DNA from 2 places in the Arthrobacter sp. KBS0703 genome. Region 1 is predicted to be linked to the other one. Evidence: predicted binding sites of a transcription regulator. Region 1 holds the regulator's gene; the other holds the start of a gene.

The links. The regulator HrcA, encoded in region 1, represses chaperone genes, less so after heat shock. The targets are predictions, from matches to a motif close to TTNGCACTCGNNNNNNNCGAGTGCNAA.
Region 2: the regulator HrcA is predicted to act here: its motif matches at 1,334-1,360, upstream of B1A87_RS02665 (FmdB family zinc ribbon protein).

Annotation. Positions count from the first base shown of each region.
Region 1 is NZ_MVDG02000001.1:1,367,072-1,374,902, reverse strand. It holds gene B1A87_RS06495 (PhoH family protein) at 1-891, opposite strand, end outside; gene B1A87_RS06490 (GerMN domain-containing protein) at 1,266-2,180, shown strand; gene B1A87_RS06485 (16S rRNA (uracil(1498)-N(3))-methyltransferase) at 2,196-2,969, opposite strand; gene dnaJ (molecular chaperone DnaJ) at 2,972-4,099, opposite strand; gene hrcA (heat-inducible transcriptional repressor HrcA) at 4,158-5,171, opposite strand; gene B1A87_RS06470 (DUF3097 domain-containing protein) at 5,385-6,239, shown strand; gene B1A87_RS06465 (DUF4870 domain-containing protein) at 6,453-6,872, shown strand; gene hemW (radical SAM family heme chaperone HemW) at 6,911-7,831, opposite strand, start outside.
Region 2 is NZ_MVDG02000001.1:565,525-573,355, forward strand. It holds gene B1A87_RS02655 (hypothetical protein) at 1-75, shown strand, start outside; gene B1A87_RS02660 (RcpC/CpaB family pilus assembly protein) at 72-557, opposite strand; gene B1A87_RS02665 (FmdB family zinc ribbon protein) at 976-1,239, opposite strand; gene B1A87_RS02670 (5-formyltetrahydrofolate cyclo-ligase) at 1,406-2,017, opposite strand; gene galU (UTP--glucose-1-phosphate uridylyltransferase GalU) at 2,108-3,013, shown strand; gene B1A87_RS02680 (GNAT family N-acetyltransferase) at 3,020-3,640, shown strand; gene B1A87_RS02685 (hypothetical protein) at 3,754-4,743, shown strand; gene B1A87_RS02690 (SDR family oxidoreductase) at 4,774-5,574, shown strand; tRNA gene B1A87_RS02695 (tRNA-Ala) at 5,619-5,691, shown strand; gene B1A87_RS02700 (metallophosphoesterase) at 6,388-7,176, shown strand; gene B1A87_RS02705 (DUF6308 family protein) at 7,264-7,831, shown strand, end outside.

The DNA.
Region 1 (7,831 bases):
TCCGAACGGAAGGTCCACCTGGGTGACGTCGCCGGTGACCACCATCTTCGATCCGAAGCCCAGCCGGGTCAGGAACATCTTCATCTGTTCCGGCGTGGTGTTCTGCGCCTCGTCCAGGATGATGAAGGCGTCATTGAGCGTCCGGCCCCTCATATATGCGAGGGGGGCGACTTCAATGGTGCCCGCCGCCATGAGCCGCGGAATGGACTCCGGGTCAATCATGTCGTGCAGTGCGTCGTACAACGGGCGGAGATAGGGATCGATCTTGTCGCTGAGCGTGCCAGGCAGGAATCCCAGCCGCTCGCCCGCCTCAACCGCGGGGCGCGTAAGGATGATCCGGCTGACTTCCTTCTGCTGCAGGGCCTGCACGGCCTTCGCCATCGCCAGATAGGTCTTGCCCGTGCCTGCCGGGCCAATTCCGAAAATCACGGTGTTGGCATCGATGGCATCCACATAGTTCTTCTGGTTCAGCGTCTTGGGGCGGATGGTCTTGCCGCGGCTGGACAGAATGTCGTGGGTCAGCACATCCACCGGATTCTGCAGCGACTGGCTGCGGAGCAGCAGGACCAGCTGCTGCAGGACGGCCGGGGTGATCACCGTGCCGCGGGCCACCAGGCCGCGCACCTCGTGGAGCAGCCGCATGATCCTTGGTACGTCGGCCGCCGGACCGCTGATTGAGAGTTCATTGCCGCGGACGTGGAAACTGACCGCCGGGAACTGGTCCTCGATGAAGCGCAGGGCTTCGTCGTGGCTTCCGAGGGACTGGACCATCTGATCAGAGTTGTCGAAGATGACCACCTCCGTCCGGACACCGGGGAGAGTATGGGGGAATTCACCTGTAGTGCGGTCTCCGGTGTTGAGGCGGCGCTTTCCGTTTGCTGATTCAGTCATGGTGCCGGCCCGCAGGCCACTTGTTCCCTCCAGTTCGAAAATAACTCTTAAGAGTTCTTCCATCTTACGCCAGCGCCCGCCCGCGCTCACCGTTCCCGGCGGCCGCCGAGGTAGCGGTTCCGTGACGGGTTCCCGCAATTAGGTATCAACTTTGTATCGGCCTCATATCGTTCCCGTTGCAGTTCGCCCGTCAGCCGATAAAGGCCACCGTGGCCCCGGAGCCGTGTGTAATGCTGGGAAAGAAGTCAGCGGGGAACGGTTCGGCCTGCCCGCAGCCACAGCCGCCAACACACTCAGCACGCACATGCTGCTGATACGAAGGGTCCACAGACATCAGGCAGTCAGGAAGTTCCAGCCGGAAGGTAGCTTCGCGGATGCGCTCCGCGGTGCTCCTTGGGCTGTTCCCTGCCGCCTTGCTGCTGTCCGGCTGCATCGCCGACTCCGACCCCGCCGTCACATCATCGAACGTTCCCTCCACTTCCCAGCGCGCCGCGGGTACCGACGGCGTTCCCACCACCAGCGCGCCGCTGGAGACCATGCAGTCCTCGAACAAGGCGCCGGTGTACTGGATCGGGCGGAGCAACAGCAACGTCTTCCTCTACCGGGAGTTCCGGGATGTTCCGGACGAGGAGAACCCGATCACCCGGGCCTTGCGGGCCATGATGTCTGAAACACCCCTGGATCCGGACTACTTCACGCCCTGGCAGAACCCCAAGAACCTCGCGACGTCGATCTCGGGCACCAACGTCATCACGGTGGATGTGTCTGCCGACGCCTTCAACGCCAATCTCGACGCCGACATGGCCCAGCGGGCCATCCAGCAGCTTGTTTACACCGCGACGGCAGCGGGCGCGAGTTCCGGCCTGATCGACGCCGGCCAGCAGATTGAAGTCGTGATCCTAGTGGACGGGCACACCGACTACGTGGCTTTCAAGCACGTCAAGCTCGGCTCGCCCACGTCACGCAGCGCCGGGATGGTGGCGCCGGTGTGGATCATCGATCCCCAGCAGGGCGTGGAAGTCGCCGACGGCCGGGTCAAGATCACCGGGCGCAGCACCGTTCCCGGCGGCAAGCTGCACTGGCAGATCCTCAAGGTCCAGGAAAACGGCGACAAGCAGCGCTATCTGGCTGGCGAAACCACTGCGGCGAAAGAGCCGGGGGCCTCCGGAGCCTTCAACATGGCAGTCAATCTCGGACCGGGCAGCTACGAGATCCGGGTTTCCCAGATCAATCCCAGCCAGCCCGCCGAGGAACTGAACGTGGACTCGCGGGGTTTCACCGTACGCTAGTTGCCGGCACAGCCGTTACCAGCGGCCCAGGACATCACTCGCGACGACGACGGCGGCCGGTCCGGCGGTGGACGACCGCAGCACGTGCGGCCCAAGGAGGGCCGTCACCGCTCCCTCCCCGCATAGCCTGGTGACTTCCCTGGGGCTGATGCCGCCCTCGGGCCCGACGATGAGGAGAATCTCGGCGGGTCCGCCGTCCTCCGGCAGGCCGGCGTCGCGCCACCCCTCCAGAACCTGCCGCAGCGGCTTGACCGCGTCCTCGTGAAGGATCACCGCAAGGCCGGCAGCCGACACCGCGGCGGCCAGGCCCTGGGTATCGACGGCGGAGCGGACATCCGGTATCCAGGCACGGCGCGCCTGCTTCGCCGCGGCCGTCACGGCGGACTGCCACTTGGCGTGGGCCTTCGCCGCACGGTCGCCCTTCCACCGGACGATGGAGCGTTCCGACTGCCAGGGCACGACTGCGTCGATGCCGAGTTCGGTCGAAGTCTCGATCGCGAGTTCGTCACGGTCGCCTTTGGCCAGCGCCTGCACGAGGACCAGGCGAACGTCAGGCCGCTCCTCAACGGCGACGGATGCACATTCGACCGTCAGCGCCGCCGGCGCCACGCTCGACACGGTCCCGGTGAGCCTCTTGCCGGCGCCGTCGGCGATATCAACGCTCTCCCCCACTGCCAGCCGCTTGACCGTGACGGCATGGCGCGCCTCGGCCCCGTCCAGCGTGAATTGCGATCCCGGCGCCGCGTCGTCCAGCGCTCCGGCGGTGGTGAAGAATACGGGGTTGCTCACCGCTACAGGTTACCGAAGCGGTCCCGGAGCTTGGCGAAGACGCCTCCGCTGGCCGCGAGCTTGCCCTCGGAGAACTGCTCGCCCCGGAGCTTCGCAAGCTGCCGCAGCAGGTCTTCCTGCGCAGGATCAAGCTTCGACGGCGTCTCAACCTGCAGGTGCACCTTGAGGTCACCGCGGCCGTAGCCCCGCAGGTGCGTGACGCCGAGGCCGCGGAGGGTGATGATTTCGCCGGACTGGGTGCCCGCCTTGACGTCGATCTCCTGTTTCCCGTCGAAAGTGTCCAGGCTCAGTTCGGTGCCAAGGGCCGCGGCAGTCATGGGGATGTTCAGGGTGGCATGGAGGTCGTCGCCGTCGCGGACGTAGGTGGCGTCGTTGTTGACCCGGATCTCCACGTAGAGGTCGCCCGAGGGTCCGCCGGCCGGGCCGGCTTCACCCTGTCCGGAGAGCTGGATCCGGGTGCCGGTGGCCACGCCCGCCGGAACCTTGATGGTGAGGGACCTGCGGCTGCGGATCCGGCCCTGGCCGTTGCACTCGTTGCAGGGGTCCTTGATGACCGTTCCGAAGCCTTCGCAGGAACCGCACGGGGCGGCCGTCATCACCTGTCCGAGGATGGAGCGAACGGCCCGCTGGACCTGGCCGCTGCCGCCGCAGATGTCGCAGCGTTCCGGGTGGCTACCCTCGCGGCAGCATGACCCGTCGCACGTGGGGCAGGTGACCGCGGTATCCACCTCGATCTTCTTGTTGACGCCGAAGACGGCGTCGCGCAGGTCGATCCGGATGCTGATGAGGGCGTCCTGCCCCCTGCGGACCCGCGACGCCGGACCTGAGGTTCCCCCCGCGCCGAAGAAGGTGTCAAAAATGTCTTGGAACGCGAACCCCTGCCCGGCGTAGCCGCCGCCGCCGAAGCCGTTGTCAGTGCCGTTCTCGTTGCCTGTGGTGTCGTAGACCCGGCGCTTCTGCGGATCGGACAGCACCTCGTAGGCATGCGTGACGGCCTTGAACTGGTCCGAGGCATCTTCTCCGGGGTTGACGTCCGGGTGCAGGGTGCGGGCCAGTTTGCGGTAGGCCTTTTTGATCTCTTCGCCGGTGGCTTCCGGGGAGACTCCAAGAACGTCGTAGTGGCTGCTCAAAGTTCGTATCTCTTCCTCGTTGTACTGCCTGGGGTGCGGGGACCGCCGGGCCGTGGCATCACGGGCCCAGGATCCTCGAAAGGTAACGGGCCACCGCGCGTACGGCGGCCATGGTGGTGGGGTAGTCCATGCGGGTGGGGCCAAGGATCCCGACCTTGGCGCTGGCGTTGGGGCCGTAGCCGGTGGCTACCACCGAAGCCTCGGCGAGTCCGTCATAGGGATTCTCCCGGCCGATGCTGACGGCAACCCCCCGGGGGTCCTGCGCCATGTCGCTGAGGAGCCGGAGCATGACCACCTGCTCTTCGAGCGCTTCCAGGACGGGCCCGATGCTGAGCGGGAAGTCCACGTTGGACCGCGCGAGGTTGGCGGTTCCCGCCATAACCATCCGGTCCTCCCGGCTGCTGTGGGCGAGGGCTTCAAGAGCCCTGCTGAGGGCGACGGCGGCCCGGCGCTGGTCAGGCCCGCAGCCTGCCAGCACAGCGGCAAGGTGCTGCGGGAGCATGATCAGGGGTGTCCCGCCGACGCCTGCGAGGAACCGCGTCCGCAGGTCGGACAGGGCGTCCTCCCCCAGTTCCTGGCCGACGTCGATGACCCGCTGCTCAACCTTGCCGCTGTCGGCGATCAGGACGATCAGGACCTTGCGGGGGGCCAGCAGCACGAATTCGATATGGCGCACCACGGCACGGCTCAGGTGGGGGTACTGCACGACGGCGACCTGGTTGGTCAGCTGGGACAGGAGCCTGGCAGTCCGGTCAAGGACGTCGTCGAGGTCCTCAGATCCCTCCAGCAGCGACTGGATGGCGCGGCGCTCCGCCTGGGACAGCGGTTTGACAGCCGAGATCTGGTCCACGAAGAGCCGGTAGCCCTTATCGGTGGGGATCCTTCCGGCGCTGGTGTGCGGTGCCGTGATGAGTCCCTCATCCTCCAGCGCAGCCATGTCGTTGCGGATAGTGGCGCTGGAAACGCCCAGATGGTGGCGTTCAACCAAGGCTTTTGATCCGACGGGTTCCCGGGAATGGACGTAGTCCTCGACAATGGCGCGCAGCACCTCGAGCTTGCGTGGTTCGCTCATGGTCCACCTCCGATCGACCGTAACTGGCTTGTCAGGACGGCGCCCTGCAAGCCATTTTTTAGCACTCCACATGCCTAAGTGCTAACAAGTCTAATATGAGACGGCTCGTTGTTAGCATTGGTACCGCTCCGGGCGAAATTCCGGGCACCCTTCGGCCCGGCAGCAGATAAGTTGCCGGGGCGGCATCTTCCTAGTGCAAAGCGATGTGAACGAATGCAGTACCAGACCTGGGGCCCGCAGGAGATTGCGGCGCCCGCAAAGAATGACTTGCCGGAAGTGCCAGCAGAGCGCGGGATGGTGCTCGAAGAGGTCCAGTCGGGCTGGGTGGGCGCGGTGACCCGCGTGGAGAAATCCGGCGGGATGCACGTCGTGGCGCTCGAGGACCGGTGCGGGAAATCGCGGTCGTTCCGCCTTGGTTTCGGGTTCCTCCTCGAAGGCCGGCCCATCCGGCTGATGCCCCCTGCCCCTTCCGGCAAACCGCAGGGATCCGGGACAGCGGCGCGGACGGCGTCGGGTTCCGTCAGGGTGGAGGGCCAGCGTGCCCAGGTGGCCAAGGCGAGCCGGATCTGGGTGGAGGGCAAGCACGACGCCGAACTCGTGGAAAAGGTCTGGGGTGACGACCTCCGGGTGGAGGGCATCGTCGTCGAGCCTCTTCACGGCATTGACGACCTGGCGGGGGCCGTCGCTGCGTTCCGCCCCGGACCGGGCAGGAGGCTGGGTGTGCTGGTTGACCACCTGGTGCCGGACTCCAAGGAGTCCAGGATCGCCGCGGCCGTCATGGCTTCTCCGGGCGCCGCCGGAAACGTGCTGATTGTGGGCCACCCGTACGTCGACGTCTGGCAGGCCATCAGGCCGTCCGTGCTCGGCATCGCGCAGTGGCCGGTGGTGCCCCGCGGGACCGACTGGAAAACGGGCATCCTCACGGCCTTCGGCTGGCCGCACTCCACGAAGGAAGATGTCGGGCTTGGCTGGCAGAAGCTGCTCGGCGCCGTGCGGACCTATGCCGACCTCGAGCCGGCCCTGCTAGGCAGGGTAGAAGAGGTCATCGACTTTCTCACTGTGCCGTAGGCACAGCCTAGGGGTACCGCATCGTAGGACCGCTGGATACAGCGCCGTGGGCGTGAACGCACACCACGCTGTGGTTCGGTCGTCCATTCCGCGCCCGACCCAGTATTCTTGGTACGGCGCCTCACGCGCTGCCGCCTTCCGGCCCCACGGGCCGGCCGCGCCAGCATTGCAGGCACCGGCAATAACGCACCAACGCAAGTTTAAGGAAGACAAGTGGCAGAAGACGCTCGCGACCGCAGGGACACCCCGTCCGGCCAGGACCTGCCCCAGTACCATGGCGTTCCTGCCAATGCTCTGCCGCTGACGGCCAGCGAGGACAGGCAATGGGCCACGCTGGCCCACTTCGGTGGCATCCTGGGCTGCGTCCCGGCGCTGCTGATCTACCTGATCTTCCGCGACCGCGGGCCGTTCACGGCGCAGGAATCCAAAGAAGCCCTCAACTTCTCGCTGCCCCCCACCATCGCGGCGGTCCTCGCGAACCTCCTGGTGCTGCTTCCCGTGGTCGGCAACATCTTCGCTGTGCTGGCGACCCTCATCTGGATTGCCCTGACGTGCTTCTCAGTGTCCGCGGGCATCCACGTCAACCGCGGCCAGCCGCACCGGTACCAGTACAACCTGCGCTGGATCAAGTAGCCCTCCGGGGTCCCGCGACTCCGGGGTCCTGCGGAGAGTTAATCCGGCAGGATCCTTCGGACAACGGCATCCGCCAGCAGCCGGCCTTTGAGCGTGAGGACCAGCCGGCCCCGGAATGCCTCCGCGGGTGACACGAGACCGTCAGCAATGAGCCCTGCCACGGCGTGCCTGCCCAAGGCGGACAGCGAAGCCACGGCCAGGCCTGACGCCAGCCGGGCCTCGAGCATGACCGTCTCCACCTGGCGGGTTTCGGCGTCGAGGGTTTCGCGCCCTGCCGCCGGAGAGACGCCCGAGGCGAGCCGTCCGGCGTAGGCGGTGGGATGCTTGACGTTCCACCAGCGCACGCCGCCGACGTGCGAGTGAGCCCCGGGTCCGATCCCCCACCAGTCGTCGCCGCGCCAGTAGGCAAGGTTGTGCCGGCACGCCTGTTCCGGCGTGACGGACCAGTTGCTGACCTCGTACCAGTCAAGGCCGGCGTCGGAAATCAGCTGGTCGGCGAGTTCATACTTGGCGGCGTGGTCGTCGTCGTCAATCCCCGGAACCTCGCCCCTGCGGATCTGCGCCGCGAGCTTGGTGCCGTCCTCCACAATGAGCGCGTAGGCGCTGATGTGGTCCGGGCGGTAGGAAAGCGCGGTCTCCAGCGAGTAGCGCCAGTCCTCAAGCGATTCACCGGGCGTGCCGTAAATGAGGTCCAGGCTCACGGCCAGCCCCGCCTCGCGCGCCCACTGCACCACCAGCGGAACGCGGCCGGGTGTGTGCGTGCGGTCCAGAACCTTCAGGACGTGGGGCACGGCGGACTGCATGCCGAAAGAAACCCTGGTGAAGCCGGCGTCGGCGAGCACGCGGAGAGATTCGGGCGTCACGGAGTCCGGATTGGCCTCCGTGGTGACCTCGGCGCCCGGTTCGATCCCCCACTCGCTGATGGCGGCGCGGAGTATCCGGGCCAGGTCCTCAGCCGG
Region 2 (7,831 bases), 800 kb from region 1:
GTGTGGGGCGATTCCGGTGCCGACAATGACCACGATGCGTGGCTGAAGGAGCAGCGGCCCCCTCACTGGGGTTAGCCGCCTGCTGACCCCACGAGTACAAAGAACAGCTTGCCCTGGGTTGAGGCACCCGCAAGGGCACTGGCCTGGGCTGGCGTTGCCGCCACGACTATGAGGCCTTCCGAGTCGCCGGTGCCGAGCCACTGGCCGCTCTGGCCCTCTTGGCCTGACGTCCACAACACGGGCACGGAGCTGGCCAGCACCTTTGATGAAGACGCTTGCTCGTAGCCGTTGCCGTTCGTCAGCACGACGTTGACGAGCTGGCCGGGGGAGACCAGCTGGATGGAGGCAGGGTCCGCCATGCGCAACGGCACTGCGGCAGAACCAGGTGCGGCTCCCGTGAGCAGTCCAGGCCCCACGAGCTGGGCGTCCGAGAGCAGCTGCCCCTTGCGGAGTGGGGCGGCCAGCTGTTTTCCCTCCAGCCCTGGGGCATCAGTGAACGAGCCGGCGGGCAGCAGGGACGGCGGAATGTTGACCGCCGCGATGTCGTCGCCGCCCAGGGCCGCTCCTGTCTCTTATACACATCTAGATGTGTATAAGAGACCCGCGCCGCGGCGATGGCCCGGACGGTGTGGGCGGGGGCGGGCGTGAGCTGGTGGACGGCTAAGCCGGCGGCCAAACAAAGCAGCAGCGCCACGGCAAGGCGGCGGTTGCGGGTCAGCCAGCCGGCGAGGTCAGGAGCCCGGCGGGGCGGGCGGCCCGGGCTTCCGGGAAGCGCAGTGCGTCGGCTGGCGCGCCCGGCCGACGGGGAGGTCCTGACGGGGAAGATTCCGGTAGCTGGCATGCTGCCACGCTACGTAGCCTGTAGTGCTGAGTGACAGGCGGGAGTTGCCCTATGTGGAAAGCGGGCCGCGCAGGGGCCCGTATGTGGACATCCGCGGGGCGGACATCATTCCGGACAAGCAGGGCGGGGCGGGGTCAGCTGGCAGCGGGAGCCGCCGGAGCGGCGGCAGGCACAGCAGGGGCTGAAGCGGCCGGTGACGACGAGACCGTGCTGCCCTTGGCATCGCGCGAATCAGTGCGGTAGAACCCGGATCCCTTGAAGACAACGCCTACGGTGTTGAACTTCTTGCGAAGGGTCCCCTGGCACTCGGGGCAGGACGTCAGAGTGCTGTCGGTGAATGACTGCACGATGTCGAAGGCATGGCTGCAATCCTTGCAGGCATAGGCATACGTGGGCACTGTGGATCCTCCTCATGGACAAGCGGCAGGTCCTGTGCTGCAAGCTTCATCTCCGGGACATTCCTTGACGGAACACCGCGGCGGAAATGACCGCTTAGCAGTCGCAGGGCCTGAGTGCCAATTCTATCACCCTGCCGGCGTTGCCTCCACGTCAGCGGTACCGCTTTCACGCCAGCCGGATCACGCCCGAGGGGGTCAGGACCGCGTCGACGGGCCGGTCAAAGCTTTCGGCCGGGATCGTCGAAGCAGGCAGGAGCTCGGCGTCGTAGATGATGGCGGCCCTGGGGGCGCGCAGGCCGGTGGCATCCACCGCCGCCAAGAACTTGTCGTAGTACCCGCCGCCCTGCCCGATCCTGTTGCCGTTCATGTCCACGGCCGTGGCGGGGAGGAACATTGCAGCCACCTCCTTGATGGCCTCGAGGCCGTGGCGCTCCCCGGCCGGCTCCTGGATGGGCGCGTACCTGCTGCGGACAAATTCGGAGGACGGGTTCCAAAACACCCAGCTCAGGGCGCGGTCCGGTTCGCAGACGGGAAGCAGCACGCTGTGGCCTGCCTCGTGGAGGGCGGTGATCAGCCGGAGCGTGGGCGGTTCGAAGGCTACGCCAAGATAGGCGGTGAATGTCGCCGGCCGTCCGTCCGCGATCGTGTCCGCCCAGGCCAGGCCGTGGGCGGCAATTCCGTCCGCGGCGTCCGATAAGGCGCTGGCCGGCAGTCCCGCGCGCAGCGTCCGGTGCCTGGCACGGATCTCATCCTTAGCCGGCTGGTTCTCTGGTGGCATGGCGGGCCGTCCTTTGTCGTGTCGGGAGTCCGGCCGGGCCACTGCCGGAAGCATTTACCGTATGAATGTTCCCTCCGATAGATTAGTCGAGTGACTTCCACTAATCGTTCAGTCCGCAAGGCCGTCATCCCCGCAGCGGGCCTCGGCACCAGGTTCCTGCCCGCCACGAAGGCGATGCCCAAGGAGATGCTGCCGGTGGTCGACAAGCCGGCAATCCAGTACGTCGTCGAAGAGGCCGTCAAAGTTGGCCTGAGCGATGTCCTGATGATCACCGGACGCAACAAGCGCGCCCTCGAGGACCACTTCGACCGGGTTCCCGCCCTGGAAGCCACCCTGGAGGCCAAGGGAGACACCGCCAAGCTGGAGTCGATCCAGGCAGCGAGCAACCTGGGGGACATCCACTACGTCCGTCAGGGCGACCCCAAAGGGCTGGGCCACGCTGTCCTGCGCGCCCGCCAGCACGTGGGACACGAGCCTTTCGCCGTGCTGCTCGGTGACGACCTGATCGATGCCCGCGACGAACTGCTGAGCACCATGATCGAAGTCCAGGCCAAGACCGGCGGCTCCGTCGTGGCCCTCATCGAAGTGGATCCGTCCCAGATCAGCGCCTATGGCTGCGCCGATGTTGCCGCGATCGACGGCGAGGGCTTCGTCCGGATCAACAAGCTCGTGGAAAAGCCGGACGTCGACGAGGCACCCTCCAACCTGGCGATCATCGGCCGGTATGTACTTCACCCCGCAGTATTCGACGTGCTCGAACGGACGGCCCCCGGACGCGGCGGCGAAATCCAGCTCACAGATGCGCTGCAGGAACTCGCAGCCAGCGACGGAGACGGCTATGGCGTCTACGGCGTGATCTTCCGGGGCCGGCGCTACGACACCGGCGACAAACTCAGCTACCTCAAGGCCTGTGTCCAGCTCGCCATCGACAGCGACGACCTTGGCCCCGGCCTGCGTGAGTGGCTGCCGGAGTTCACCGCCGGACTGAACAAGTAACCCTCCATGAGGGTCAGCCACATCTGGCCGGTCACGCTGGAATGCGGGGACATCGTCCTGCGTCCTATCCGGTACCGTGACCGCAAGGAATGGACGGAGGTCCGTACGCGGAATAGCGAGTGGCTTGCACCCTGGGAGGCATCCAACCCCGCGCCGGGCGGCGCGCTGCCCGACTACCGGCAGATGGTGAAGTCCCTGAACTCCCAGGCGGCCCAGGCAACGGCCCTGCCGTTCCTGATCACGGCCTGGACCCCCGGGTTCCGCGACCCGGTCATCGTGGGCCAGTTGACGGTGTCCTCGATTGTGTGGGGCTCGGCCATGATGGCAACGCTTGGCTATTGGGTGGACGAGGCCAGGGCGGGGCAAGGGATCGCGCCCACCGCTGTTGCCATGGTCACGGACCACTGCTTCCGGACGCTGGGCCTGCACCGCATGGAGATCAACATCCGGCCGGAGAACGGTCCCAGCCTCCGTGTCGTGGAGAAACTCGGTTTCCGCGACGAGGGCTACAGGCCCCGGTTCCTGCACATCAACGGGGAATGGGCTGACCACCGAACCTTCGCGCTGACCTCAGAGGAGGTTCCGGAGGGGCTGCTCGGTCCGTGGCTCCGCAGGAGACCGGCCTGAGGGTCCGGGGCCAGGCAACTTCCTCGGCATAAGTCCATTGATTTGAGAGCCCGCCCGCGACACACCGAGACGAATGCCACACCCGGTCGCCTATTCCTCATACGGTTTTGTATGTGGACATCCCCCTTAGCAGCTCAGTCATCCTTGTGGTCGCTGTCGCGCTCTGGATTTTATGGGTTGCCCCTTACGTGCTCCGCAACCGCCGGCATCAGTTCCAGGCTGCCGGTGACCTGACGGTGGAGACCGTTGACGCCGAAACTGCAAACCCGCAAGCCGGGAGGGTCGCACACATGACCGCCCAGCAGGAGAAACGCATGGACACCAGGAAGAGCAGCGAATCCGCAGCCGGCTTCACGCCGGCCAGGTCCGGTGGCCAGCCGGCCGCAAAGGACGGCGGTGCCTTCCGCATCCGCTACGGACGGACAGCCATCGCCCTCGCCGGGCTGCTGTCCCTCATTACAGCGGTGGTCAGCGGCGTCCTGCGGATCTTCGGCATCGGCAACCCCTGGCTTCCGGCCCTGGCGTTCCTGACCGGCGCTGCCGCCGTCGTTCTTCTGCGTCGGCTGGCCGTCCGGGACCGCCGGAAGAAGATGAACGCCGCATTCAGCGCTGCCATGGGTTCGCGGGCTGAAAGCAGTACCCGCACGGAGCGGTATTCGGATCCGGTGCCGTCCGGGGAAGGCGCCGTCCAGCGGGAAAACATGCTCTTCGACGCCGAAGCCGTTGCGCCCCGACCCAAGCCCCTGACGGCGAGGGAACTCCGCGAGGCCGCCTTGGCAGTGGCCGTCGCAGCGGGAGACAACAGTGCCGCCCAGGCTGCCAGCGAACCGGCCGCGGCTGAAGACACCAGCTGGGAGCCGGTAGAAGTTCCCAAGCCCACCTATGTTGAGGCTGCTAAGGCGGACCGCCCCGCACCCGAACCGCTCGATCTTCCGGAGTCTCCCAAGGCCGTCGGCAAGCCTTCGCTCAAGCAGGGCCCCGCCGCTGTCTCTTATACACATCTGGCCGTGGCAGCGCCGAATGCCGGCCCCGCGCGGCCCCTGACCAAGGCCCAGAGCGCGCTGAGCAACCTTGACGACGTCCTGCAGCGCCGCCGGGCGTAGCGACCGTCCGCGCGGGTGTAGCCTCAGGCCATGACCCGTATCTGTGTGGCCGGCGGCACCGGCCAGGTGGGCCGCGAAGTGGTGAGCCAGGCGCTTTCCGGCGGTCACACCGTCGCCGTCCTCAGCCGCAACCCGCCTCCGGCAGGTTCCCCGGAACACCACGACGGCGCCACTTACTTCCGTGCCGACGTCACCACCGGCGAAGGGCTGGCGGAAGCGCTGGCGGGTGCCGACGTCGTGATCGACTGCCTTGAGGGGCAATCAGGCAAGGCGCTCAGGCTGTTTGCCGCCGGCGGTGCGTTGTTGCTTGCCGCGGCACTCGAGGCCGGCGTTGGGCGGGCGGTCCTGCTCTCCATCATTAACTGCGGTCAGAGCAGTTACGGGTTCTACCGGTCGAAAGCGGACAAGGAACGGGTGTACGCCCGTTCCCAGCTCGAAACCGCGACAGTGCGGGCCACACAGTTCCACAGCCTCGTGGCCGGGCTGTTCGCTGCCGGGTCTCGCGTTGGCCTCATTCCCGTGGTCAGGGGCGCCCGGTTCCAGACGATTTCCCCGGCCGATGTGGCCGCCGCACTGCTGGAAGCAGCGGTGGGGCCAGCGGCCGCCGACCGGCACCGCCTGCGGACGATTGGCGGCCCTGAGATCCAAGATATGAACGACCTGGCGCGCACGTGGAAGCAGGTCACGGGCGCCCGGGGCGTCGTGGCAGCGTTCTCGTTGCCCGGGTCTATGGGCAAATTCCTGCGCGAAGGCAAGAACCTGGCGCCCGGGGAGCGCTACGGACGCGAGACATTCAGGGGCTGGCTGGAAAAGCGGGCGGAAAATTTGTAGCCTAGGGAAACCGGCGTTGCGGTTGTCTCTGGCAGTGGCGCCCCGGGGTTATAGCTCAGTTGGTAGAGCGCTTCGTTCGCATCGAAGAGGTCAGGGGTTCGAATCCCCTTAGCTCCACAATTTGTAGGGTTTTTCCGGCCTTAATGGTGCCTGGATAAACACTTTGGTAACACTTTGGGTCACATACTTGACGGCGTTCAGAGTTTGAGCAGTGTGTCATAGCGCCATCCTAGGGGAGTGGTGGCCGGATCGCTGCTCGGATCCAAGCCCCAGGCATTGGAACGCCCTGGAGGATTCAGGAAATTTGTTCGGTGCAGACGCTGACATTTGCACGAACGGTGAATCACTAGGCAAAACTTGCTAGAGGGACATTGCTTGTACCGCATGGGTAAGGCCCGAGTGTGGGTTGCCGCGTAGAAAGTAGAAACAGGTGTGGGGCGGACAGACCGCCTGGCCACATCAGCGGGTGTTAGCTGTCGCGCCGAGAACTCAATAGGCTCCTACCGGGGGTAACCGACGTCGAAGCTCCTGTTGGCCCTCCTACGGCGTTGTAGAGCCAAACGTTGGCATCGTCCTCATAGCCCGTCGGATGTTTGGCGACTGTGGACATCTTTCCTCCTCCGAGCCAGAGACTATGTGGTTCAATCCGGCTGCCCTATAGCTTGCTGCTTGCCGTGACCAAGTGTCGGTTGCTGGCCAAGTCGTCTTCCTTCTGCCTGTCGGTAGCCTTGAACGGATAGGGCTGACAGCAGATGGCCTCGTGGCAGACGCTCCCCGGCGACCAGCTCCGGCGGTGCCGTACACATGGGAGGGATGAGCGAAATTAGTGCGGAGCACAATGAGGTGGACCATTGGCCGGACGAGCTTCTGGTCGCCGGTGACTGGCACGGGAACACCATTTGGATGGAGAAGGTGCTGCGGGCCGCTGCCCGTAGCGGACACAAAACGATCATCCATGTCGGTGACCTGGCCGTCCTGTGGCCGGCGGCCAACGATAACGACAAGTTCACGAAGGTCCTGAAACGGCGCCTGGACGAGCATGATTTGACGCTGGTATTCGTGGACGGCAACCATGACGTGCACCCGAAGCTGCGGGCCCTGCCTGTGAATGAAGACGGCTTCGGTGTGATCAATGACCGGCTGCTGTACGCACCGCGCGGGCACCGTTGGAATTGGTCGGGGGTTCGGTTCGGGGCCCTAGGCGGGGCATATTCGGTGGACCGCCGTTCCCGGAAGCTGGGCAAGTCCTGGTGGGAGGGGGAGGAAACCAGTGAGGCCGACGTCTGTCGCTTGGGCCCGGGCCGTTTGGACGTGCTGATCACCCATGAGGTTCCGGCAGGGATTGACGTCGTGTCGGAGTTCTCCTTCGGGCTGCCGAAGGTCATTGAGCAGGAGGCGTACGCCAACCGCCTGTTGGTCCGGGACGCCGTTCGCAATACCGAGCCCCGACTGGTGTTTTCCGGTCACTGGCACCAGCGGCGCAGCGCACTGATGCCGAACATGGGCACCCAGGTTCATGTCCTGCACATGGACCAGTTCGAGGGCAATGTCGTGGCCCTGAACTTGAAAACTCTGGGAGTTCGGGAGTACCCGCTGGACTGAAGCACCATTACGGAGACGCGTGGTGCGGTTCCCTCGTCTTTCGTGACTGGTATTGCTTACCAGGTGTGCGGCACTAGGCTCTCGGGCATGATGAAGAATCTTACGATTGGTGGCCTGAAGGTCAGCGTCGGGCACGCCAAGGAGTTGGCCGGGGAGTATATGAACCAGCCCGGCAGATGGTCCTACCCGGCGTACGACAGCTATCCGGGCAACGGTGATCCGGACACGATCGGCCCACAGGACGTGCTGGCTGCCGGGCTCCTGAACGCAGGGCAGAACCCGCTGACGACCCAGTACACGTTCGAGAGCCTGTCCCATGAGATCAACACCCGGCTGGGGAACGTGCCTCGGTCCACCCTCGACATGGCGGACGATCCGACGCTGGAGGTGATCGCGCACCTGTTCGGTGTCCTGGACCGGAAGGAACGGCCCCTGTCGGTCCGGTTGACCAAGCTGAGCAAGGTCCTGCACCTGAAGCGCCCGGGCCTGCTCCCGCTGTACGACGACCACGTCTGGCGGGCCTATAGCAAGCTTGGAAACGTCCGGGTCCAACCGAAGTTAGGCCGCGGCTGGAAGGATTTCGCCCTCGCTTGGCTGCCTGAGATCAGGAAGGACCTCCGCGACGGACTGGAGCACTGGACGGAAATCGCCGGCC